DNA from 3 places in the Arthrobacter sp. zg-Y1219 genome. Region 2 is predicted to be linked to each of the others. Evidence: riboswitches for the same ligand, from Rfam matches in the RefSeq annotation. Region 2 holds a riboswitch; each other region holds the start of a gene.
What was found. Region 2 has a riboswitch for S-adenosylmethionine ahead of QNO00_RS08335 (bifunctional o-acetylhomoserine/o-acetylserine sulfhydrylase). Riboswitches for the same ligand answer to the same signal wherever they lie in the genome.
Positions count from the first base shown of each region.

Region 1: another riboswitch for S-adenosylmethionine. It lies ahead of QNO00_RS06505 (hypothetical protein); the one in region 2 lies ahead of QNO00_RS08335 (bifunctional o-acetylhomoserine/o-acetylserine sulfhydrylase).
Region 3: another riboswitch for S-adenosylmethionine. It lies ahead of QNO00_RS09235 (LLM class flavin-dependent oxidoreductase); the one in region 2 lies ahead of QNO00_RS08335 (bifunctional o-acetylhomoserine/o-acetylserine sulfhydrylase).

Region 1 is NZ_JASKLY010000010.1:38,241-41,506, reverse strand. It holds gene QNO00_RS06515 (CPBP family intramembrane glutamic endopeptidase) at 1-610, shown strand, start outside; gene QNO00_RS06510 (VOC family protein) at 649-1,086, opposite strand; gene QNO00_RS06505 (hypothetical protein) at 1,184-1,570, opposite strand; SAM riboswitch class IV at 1,586-1,722, opposite strand; gene QNO00_RS06500 (acetamidase/formamidase family protein) at 1,861-3,246, shown strand.
Region 2 is NZ_JASKLY010000012.1:283,540-286,805, reverse strand. It holds gene metX (homoserine O-acetyltransferase MetX) at 1-161, opposite strand, end outside; gene QNO00_RS08335 (bifunctional o-acetylhomoserine/o-acetylserine sulfhydrylase) at 236-1,552, opposite strand; SAM riboswitch class IV at 1,620-1,735, opposite strand; gene QNO00_RS08330 (VOC family protein) at 1,985-2,635, shown strand; gene QNO00_RS08325 (putative endonuclease domain-containing protein) at 2,994-3,266, shown strand, end outside.
Region 3 is NZ_JASKLY010000013.1:17,644-20,909, reverse strand. It holds gene QNO00_RS09240 (ABC transporter ATP-binding protein) at 1-792, opposite strand, end outside; SAM riboswitch class IV at 1,160-1,275, shown strand; gene QNO00_RS09235 (LLM class flavin-dependent oxidoreductase) at 1,401-2,768, shown strand; gene QNO00_RS09230 (alpha/beta fold hydrolase) at 2,890-3,266, shown strand, end outside.

The DNA.
Region 1 (3,266 bases), on a different contig from region 2:
TCCCGGTCTGATGCAGCTGATCCCTGATCCGCTGCTGGCCGGCTACGCCGTGAACCTGGCGTTCTACCTGTCCGCAGGCGCGCTGGCGGCCTGGGCGTCGTGGCGCTATGCGGTGCGGGAGACCCGGATCCTGGCTACCCGCCCGTGGCTGACCCTGGCGATCATTCCCGGCGGCGTTTTCGCGATGCTGCTGCTTACCGCCGTCGTCGTCCTGATTTCCGGCCCGCCGGAGACCGCGGTGAACCAGGAGGCGGTTGAGGGGCTGGTCGTCTCCCTGCCTCCGCTGCTGATCATTCCCCTGCTGGTGGTGATTGCGCCGTTTGTCGAGGAGTACATCTTCCGCCACCTGCTGATCGGCAAGCTCAGCAAATACCTCAACATCTGGGTCTGCTGCCTGATCTCGCTGCTGCTGTTCGCCGGGATCCACATCGCGGGGAAGGAATCGCTGACGCTGCCGGTGCTGCTTCCGTACCTGGCCATGGGCGCGGTTCTGGTGGGCATCTACGTCTGGGCGGGGAACAACTTCATCCTGTCCTACGCGGTCCACGCCGCGAAAAACCTGCTCGCCGTCCTGCTGACCTACGCGATCCCGGCAGAGCTGCTGGGATAACCGTTGGCGGTGCGGCGTCGGATCCGCCGGTCGGCGGACTAGGCGATGCAGAATTCGTTGCCCTCGGGGTCGGCCATCGTGTACCAGGAGGACGGACCCTGCTCGGCTGCGTAAAGGAACGTGGCACCCCGCGCCTCCAGCGCCGCGCGCATCGCGTCCTTGTCTCCGCCGTCGAGGTGGATGTCCAGATGGATGCGGTCCTTCACCGTCTTCGGTTCGGGCACGGGCTGGAACAGGATTCGCAGGCGTCCCGGGGAACCCACCTCGCTTTCCCGGCAGATTGCGGCGCCGTCGCGCCACCTGCGCTGTCCGTTGTGCTCGATCAGCAGGTCCGGGCTTACGGCGCCCTGTTCCAGCAGGGAATCGATCAGGGCCTGGTCGAGGGGCTCCGGGACCCAGCCCAGGGTTTCGGCCCACCAATCGGCCTGGGCGTGGGGGTCGGCGCAGTCAACACATATCTGGATATTGAACGTCATGGGCAGGAGCCTAGCCAGCGGCAGGCTCCTGCCCGGAAGGATTGCGGACAGTTACTGTCCGCAGACGCCGGCGCGGCCCGGAAGCGATCGCCGGGGGTCAGCCCCGCAGCTGCTCTTGAGCGGCAGCGCCGGCGCCTGCGGCGATCCGTTTACAGGGATGCACCCTTTCCGGCGTGGCCAAGTAGAAAAAAGAGCGCCGGGCCGGGCTGTCGAAGCCGCCGGGCACCAACAGCGACGAGTAGCGTGCGCACCACTGTGCCTCTCCGCCGGAGTGCGCCAGGGCCAGTGCCAGGGCGGGGATGTCGTGGAACCACATCAGCTGCTGCTCACCGTCCACAATCAGCTGGATCAGGTCCAGCTCAACATCGGCGTAGGCCCGGGCATCCACCCAGTCATCAAAACCGGCCAGCTTTTTGCCGTGGATGAGGTGGACGTTGTGGCCGGGGGTGAAGCTGACGCAACGGGTGTCACTGGAAATGCTCACAGCGTGGTCCTTTACAGAGTGTCCTTGCCCGCGCCGGGCGGCAGCGGGCCGCTTCGTCATCCGAACCACCCGCCGAACAGTGGGGTTGGTGTGAGGCCAGTCGGAGCTTTTCCGGCCGGACGAATCCGGGCCGGTGGCCACCTCTCGTGAAGCTGAGACCACCCTAGCGCACGACGCCGACACTGGGAACCGCCGTGGTCCGCCGTGATGTGCGTGGCCCGTTCATCCGCCGGAAACAGCCTCGAAACTCCGTTTGGCTAGCTTGATGGCACGAGCTATTGGAGGACACGATGAACCGAATGCTGATTGGACGCGAGGCCGCAGCGGTACTCACCAAGGGCCTGGGCCGCAGGGGATTCCTCGGAGCCGCGGCGGGTCTTGGCATGTTGGCGGTGGGGTCGGGATGCAGTGCGAAACCGGCGCAGGATTCTTCCGCGGCAGCTGCGGACGCCGGTGCTGCCGGGTCGCCCGGGTCGGCCGGCCCGAGGCCGGGGGCCATCCTGCAGCCGCACTCCGGAGACATGCCCGGGGACCTCTATCTCGCCTCCACCCCGGACGAAGTGCTCTGGGGTTACGTGCCGACTGTGCATGCCACGCCGGTGGCCCGGATGAAATCCGGGCAGACCGTCACCATCGACGCCCTCTCGCATGAGGGGATCTTGGAGGACCAGGGCCGGGATCCGCTGTCCTTCTTCGGGGGCCACGGCGTCGCGGCGGACGGGGTGCTGCAGGACGCCCTGGACATTGCCGCCGGCTACAACCGCACGCCGCGGAACTTCGACACGGACGGGCCGCACATCGTCACCGGTCCCGTTGCCGTGGAAGGAGCCGAGCCCGGTGACGTCCTGAAGATCGAAACCCTCGCGGCCGTGCCCCGGGTCCCCTACGGCGTCGTCTCCAGCCGCCACGGCAAGGGCGCGCTCGCGCTGCAGAACGGCCCGGCCGCACCGGAGGGCATCACCCTGGAGGAAGTCATGCCGCCGGCGGCCGCGGACAACCGGTCCTCGGGCGTCCCGACGGACTACGGCAACGTCTCGGTCTTCACCGCAATCGAGGACGGCAAGGGCGTTATGACCAGCGGCGACATGAAAATCCGCTTTCCGCTGCGCCCGTTCATGGGCATGATGGGCGTGGCCTTCTCCGAGAACGAGGGCCTGACCGGCCCCGAGGCCAACTCAGTGCCGCCCACGCTCGGCGGCGGCAACATCGACATCCGCCATCTGGGCCCCGGGTCCACCTTTTACCTGCCGGTCAAGGCCGACGGCGCCCTGTTCTACGTGGGCGATCCGCACATGGGCATGGGCGACGGCGAAGTGGCGCTGACCGCCATGGAAGGTTCCCTGCGCGGCACCTTCCGGCTGACCGTCTGCAAACCCGGTTCGGGGGACGCGCCGGCCCTGGCCCACCGGTATCCGTTCGGCGAAACCGCAGATGCCTGGATTCCCATCGGCCTCTCCGACCCCGACGGCCTGGGCGCCGGTGGGGTGAGCAGTGACCTGAACGTGGCCATGCGGCGGGCAGTGGTCAATGCCCTGGACTTCCTCGAGCAGGAAAAAGGCATGGACCGCGCCGTCGCCTACGCCTACCTGTCCGCCGCCGCCGACTTCGCCGTGTCCCAGGTCGTGGACCGGACCGTGGGCGTGCACGGGCTGATCCGCAAGGCCGACTTCGGCTGATGCCTCAGCCGAAGGGGTCA
Region 2 (3,266 bases):
GCATTGGAGGCGTCGTCGTTCAGCTGCCCCCACGTCTCATAGGCGAGGGAAACCTGGGGCAGGCGCCCGCCGGTTTCCAGCTCCAGGCTGCCGATCTTGGCGTGGAGCAGCACCCCGTCCGGGGCCGGGGCGGGGTGCTGCGGCGCCGTCGGAACGCTCAACGGCGCAGCCGAATCGGACGCGGCGGAACCGGAAAGGACGGTGTTCCGGGGTGAAGGCACTGCCACGCTAACCGCTACGCTCCCTTGGCGGCGCGGAAGCCGGCGTCGAGGTCGGCGATGATGTCATCAACGTGCTCAATCCCCACCGACAGCCGGACCAGTCCGGGGCTGACACCGGCAGCGAGCTGCGCCTCGGCCCCGAGCTGGCTGTGCGTGGTCGACGCCGGATGGATCACCAACGAGCGCACGTCGCCCACGTTGGCCACATGGGAGTGCAGCTCGAGGGCATCCACGAAGCGCTTCCCTGCCTCAATGCCGCCGGTGATGTCGAAGGAAACAATGGCACCGGTGCCGCGCGGCCCGTACTTGCGCCCGCGTTCGTACCAGGGGCTGGATTCCAGGCCGGCGTACGCGACGGAGATGACGTCGTCGTGCGCTTCCAGCCAGTTCGCGACGGCCACGGCGTTGGCGACGTGACGCTCCATCCGCAGGCTCAGCGTCTCCAGGCCCTGGGCAATCAGGAACGCGTTGAACGGGGAGACGGCCGGCCCGAGGTCGCGGAGCAGCTGCACCCGGGCCTTGAGGATGTAGGCGAGGTTGGCGCCCAGAAGGCCGTTGGCGCCGAGGTCGCGGGCGTAGACCAGCCCGTTGTAGCTCTCATCCGGGGTGTTGAAGCCGGGGAATTTCTCCGGATCGGCGCCGAAGTCGAAGTTGCCCGAATCCACGATGACGCCGGCGATCGAGTTGCCGTGCCCGCCCAGGTACTTCGTGGCCGAGTGCACCACGATATCCGCGCCCCATTCGATGGGCCGGATCAGGTACGGGGTGGAGAGCGTATTATCCACGATCAGCGGCACTCCGGCCTCGTGCGCGACGGCGCTGATGCCTTCGAGGTCCAGCACGTCCTGGCGCGGGTTGGAGACCACTTCCCCGAAGAAGGCCTTGGTGTTGGGCTGCACGGCGGCGCGCCACTGCTCCAGGTTGTCCGGATCCGCCACGAACGTCACGGCGATGCCGAACTTTTTCAGGGTGTGCTTGAACAGGTTGTAGGTGCCGCCGTACAGGCTGGGGCTGGCGACGATGTGGTCTCCGGCCTCGGCCAGGTTGAGGATCGCGACGGTCTCCGCGGCCTGCCCGGACGCGAGCAGCAGCGCCCCGAGCCCACCCTCCAGGGACGCGAGGCGCTTTTCCACCGCTTCCTGGGTGGGGTTGCCGATGCGGGTGTAGATCGGCTCCAGCTCGGCCAGCGCAAACCGGTTGGCCGCAGCCTCGGCGCTGGGAAAGACGAACGAGGTGGTTTGGTAGATGGGCAGCGCGCGGGCGCCGGTGACGGCGTCGGGCTCCTGTCCCACATGGATCTGACGGGTTTCGAATGACCAGTTTCCTGACATGGCGTGCTCCCTATACCAGGGGCCGCACCGAGACTTCCGGCCCCGAAGGTAGCCGGCAGCCACGTGTGACCCGCGCTTGCCGTACGTCCTCTGACGTACAGCCAGGTCTTCACCCGGGGCACCCCACCGCGGTTGGAGGGTTGCCGGCCAGCAAGCCGGGGCTATCTGCTGGCACTCATGACCTATTCCCCCAATGAAAACGGATAACCCCGAAGCCCGCAACCTCTGTGACGGATCATTTCCCCGCGGGTTCGGGTGGCCGCGCCGGATGCCGGAAAGGATCAAGAATTAGGGCATCCGCAGCACTCCGGTGGTCCGGCACCGGGCGCAGGATGAGGCCGCCGGCGGAACATCTGCAGCTCAAACCTGCCATTTGACGACTTAGGCCAGCCTTGGTCGTGAGGTCAGTCACAACGTGCCATTATGGGCCGCATGCGCTTGGACCATGTTTCTTATGCCTGTGAATCCGACGGTCTTTTGGCCACTACCGAGAGGATTGCTTCCGCTCTGGGAGCGGACTTCGTCAAGGGCGGTGTGCATCCTCGCTTCGGCACCCGCAACATGATTCTTCCCCTGGCCAACCACCAATATGTCGAGGTGGTCGAGGCCCTGAACCATCCGGCGTCGGACAAGGCGCCCTTCGGCCAGGCCGTCCGCCAGCGCTCCGAATGCGGCGGCGGCTGGATGGGCTGGTGCGTAGCCGTGGACGACCTTTCACCCTTTGAAGCGCGTCTGGGCCGCGAGTCGGTGCCCGGAAACCGAAAGTTTCCCGACGGCCAGGAACTGACCTGGCAGCAGATCGGCATCAACGGCCTGATCGCCGACCCCCAGGTGCCGTACATGCTGCGCTGGGACGACGGCACCGAGCCGCTGCACCCTTCGGCCGCCCTGCCCGGCATGCCGGGCTCCGTGAAGCTGGACTCGCTGACCATCGCCGGGTCGGCCGAGCGCGTGACCCAGTGGCTGGGCACCCCGGTCGAGGAACCGCTGGAAAATGTGGGCGTGACCTGGATTTCTCCCAAGGGAACCCCCGGCATCATGTCCGTCAGCTTCAACACGGCCAATGGTTCAGTCGAGATCTAGGTTCCCCGGATCCCTCCGCTGCGCAATGGCGGGATTCTCCCTAACCGGAGGGTTTTCCACAACGGGGAGTCCTGCCCTCGCGGGCCGTCCGCCGCCCGTCCAGCCTTGAGGCATGGACCCTGCACTCATATTCTCAGCCGATGCCGCAGCCCACGGTACGGACCGGCGTTCCCTGGCGCTGAGCTGCCGATCGGGCAAACTTGTCCGACTCCGGCCCGGTGTCTACATTCAGGCGGACGACTGGCTGAATCTGCCTCCTTGGGAGCGGGAGCGGGCACGTATCCGGGCCGCCGTGGAACAGGTACCGGGGCAGCGCATCCTTATCCAACAATCCGCGGCAGTTATTTGGGGATTGCCCGTGATTGGGAAATCGCCCGAAGTACTGTTGCTGGCCGTTCATCCCACGCATGGCAGGCGCCGCGGGGATCTCCGCTGGGCTGAGCGCCGGCTGCTGGAACCTGTCACCACGTGGGACGGGGTCCCCCTGACGTCCCGAGCACACACCGTCCTGGACATGGCTGCCTATCTGAACTTTGAACGTGCAGTCCCGGCCATGGACCATGTGCTGCGGCCGGATCCCGTTCGCAGTCTTCCCGGTCTGAGGCAAGAGCACCTTCGGGAGTTGGCGGAG
Region 3 (3,266 bases), on a different contig from region 2:
GCGCATTCGCGCCAGCTCCGCCGAGGCCCGGTCCCGCGGCCGGTTGCCGGGCACGGTGATGACCTGGGTGATCGTGGCGCCGGATTTCTCCTGTTCCTTGCCCAGCACAATGATCCGGTCCGCCAGCTGGAGGGCTTCATCCACGTCGTGGGTGACCAGCAGCACGGTGGTGGGGGTGGCCGTGTGCACCGAGAGGAGCAGGTCCTGCATCTTCAGCCGGGTCAGCGCGTCCAGGGCGCCGAAGGGCTCATCGAGCAGCAGCACCCCGGGGGTCCGGGCCAGGGCACGGGCCAGGGAGGCGCGCTGGGCCATGCCGCCGGAGACCGCCCGCGGGCGGTGCTTGGCGAACGGGCCCAGCTCCACCAGCTCCAGCAGCTCGGCCACCTTCGCCTTGCCGTGCTTGGCGCTCATGCTTTTGGGCAGGCCCATCGCGATGTTGGCCTGGAGCGTCTGCCAGGGCAGCAGCCGCGGCTCCTGGAATGCGACGGCGCAGCGGTCGTCGATCCCGTGCACGGGGGTGCCGTTGATCAGGACTTCTCCGGTGCTGGCGGCGTCCAGGCCGGCTGCGGCACGCAGCAGCGTGGATTTTCCGCAGCCGCTGGACCCGAGGATGGCCAGGACCTCGCCCGGGCGCACCTCGAAGTTGATGTTCCGCAGCACCCGGTGTGCTTCGGGGCCGGCGCCGAAGGTGCGGCCCAGCGAGGAAAACGTGACGGGAAGAGCGGAGCCGGCGGCCTGAAGCGGTGCAGCGGGCGGCGCGGCGGCAGGGGACTGTGAAGCCAAGGCGGTCATGTGAACTCTCCATCGGTCCTGGCAGTAGCACCCTACGGAAAACGCCTTGGGCCGGTTACGGCCTCCTGCGGTGTTGTCCTCGCTATTGCCGTTCCTCAAGGAGGAGGTACGGCAACCAGGGTTGCTGCGGCTTCACTGATCCAGGTCTCTCAGCCGCTCGGGATGGTCAAGAGCCACTAAACGCTTCATTCGGACAACGGGCAAGTCCCCGGCGTAATATTTCGACGCCGCTGTGCCAGCCGGAAAACCGCCGCGCGCGCCGGCCTGGAGGCCCAGGTCCGCCGCGGGGCCGGCTCCGTGCCCGCGGTTCACACAGGGTCATTGACTTCCGTTGAGCCGCATCGCTGTGCCAATACTGGAGCCGAAGGATCATGAGTCCCAACGCGAAGCTCTGGCTGGTTGGGCGGCAACCCTCTTCTCCGTAGCGGGGTGCCCCAGATGAGGATCCGGCCGTTGCGCGTCCGCGAACGGCAAGTACGGCGTTCCCTCAGGGGCGTCCCGTTCCGAAAGGTTCCCCCGTGACCGAGCAGAACATCCAGCCGACCACACAGAGCACCCCCTCCACCGAGCAGGACACCCAGCCCACCGCACAGGGCACCCCGCGGCAGATCCGGTTCAATGCCTTCGACATGAACTGCGTGGGCCACCAGTCCCCGGGGCTGTGGCGCCATCCGCAGGACCAGTCAGCCAATTACACCGACCTCCGCTACTGGGCCAACCTCGCCAAAACCTGCGAAAAAGGCCTGTTCGACGGCATCTTCCTCGCCGATGTGCTGGGCACATACGACGTCTACGGCGGCTCCAACGAAGCCACCCTGCGCCAGGGCACCCAGGTTCCGGTGAACGACCCGCTGCTGCTGGTCTCCGCGATGGCCCTGGTCACCGAACACCTCGGATTCGGCGTCACCGCCGGCACCGCCTATGAACATCCCTATCCGTTTGCCCGCCGGCTTTCGACCCTGGACCACCTCACCAACGGGCGGGTCGGCTGGAATGTCGTTACCGGCTATCTGCCCTCCGCCGCGCGGAATCTGGGCGCGGAAGACCAGCTGGAGCACGACGAGCGCTACAACCACGCCGACGAATACCTCGAGGTCATCTACAAACTGCTCGAGGGCTCCTGGGAGGACGACGCCGTCGTCCGCGACAAGGAAACCGGCGTCTTCACCGACCCGGCCAAGGTCCACGACATCAACCACGAGGGGAAGTACTTCAAGGTTCCGGGCATCCACATCAGCGAGCCCTCGCCGCAGCGCACCCCGGTGATCTACCAGGCCGGCGCCTCCCCGCGCGGCATCGCCTTCGCCGCAGGCAACGCGGAGGCCGTGTTTGTGGGGGCGCCCACCAAGGAGAAGCTCAAGGCCACCGTCACGAAGATCCGCGACGCCGCCGAAGCCGCCGGCCGGGACCGGCACTCGATCCGGATCTACACGCTGATGACGGTGATTACCGCCGCCACCGCGCAGGAGGCCGCCGCGAAGCACGAGGATTACCAGCAGTACGCCAGCCACGAAGGCGCGCTGGCCCTGATGTCCGGCTGGATGGGAGTGGACCTGTCCACCTACAACTTGGACGAGCCGCTGGGCAACGTGAAATCCAATGCCATCCAGTCCGCCGCGTCGAATTTCCAGAAACCGAAGGACGACGGCGAACCCTGGACGGTGCGCGACATCGCCGACTCCGCCGGCATCGGCGGACTGGGACCGCGGATGGTCGGCTCGGGCGCGGAGATCGCCGAAGAAATGATCCGCTGGGCGGAGGAAACCGACGTCGACGGCTTTAACCTGGCCTATGCCATCACCCCCGGCACGTTTGAAGACATCGTGGAGTTTGTGGTGCCCGAACTGCAGAAGCGCGGCGCCTACCGGACCGAATATGCGCCGGGTACCCTGCGCAACAAGCTCTTCGACGCCGGCGACAAGCTCCCGGCGGAGCACCGCGGTGCATCGTTCCGGCTGCAGCCCGCCGTGCGCTGACCTTCGGGCCGGCGTCCTGTTCTGCCGGACCGGGCATTGACCGGCCGCCCGGTCCGCTCCTACGTTTGAAAGGAACGTCCACCCTTACGGGCGCAACTTTCCCAGCCAGCAGGAGCCTGCCATGGAATCCTCAGCCAATGCCTCCGGAATAGCCCTATCCGCAGACGGAACCCGCATTGCCTGGTCCCGCCAAGGCAGCGGCCCGCCGCTCGTGATTGTCGATCCCCTTCTGGCCGACCGCAGCAGCTCCAGCACCCGGGTCCTTGCCGACCTGCTCTCGGAAAACCACACGGTCTACACCTATGACCGGCGCGGCATGGGAGAAAGCGGCATGGGGGAGGAATACACGGCAGAGTCCGACGTCGATGACCTGCTGGCAGTGGTGCAGGTGGCCGGCGGATCTGCCGCCCTCTACGGGTTTGCCTCCGGAGCTTTCCTGGCGCTGCGGGCCGCCGAGGAGTCGGCGGTGATCACCCGCGTGGTGGCGCTGGAGCCCAG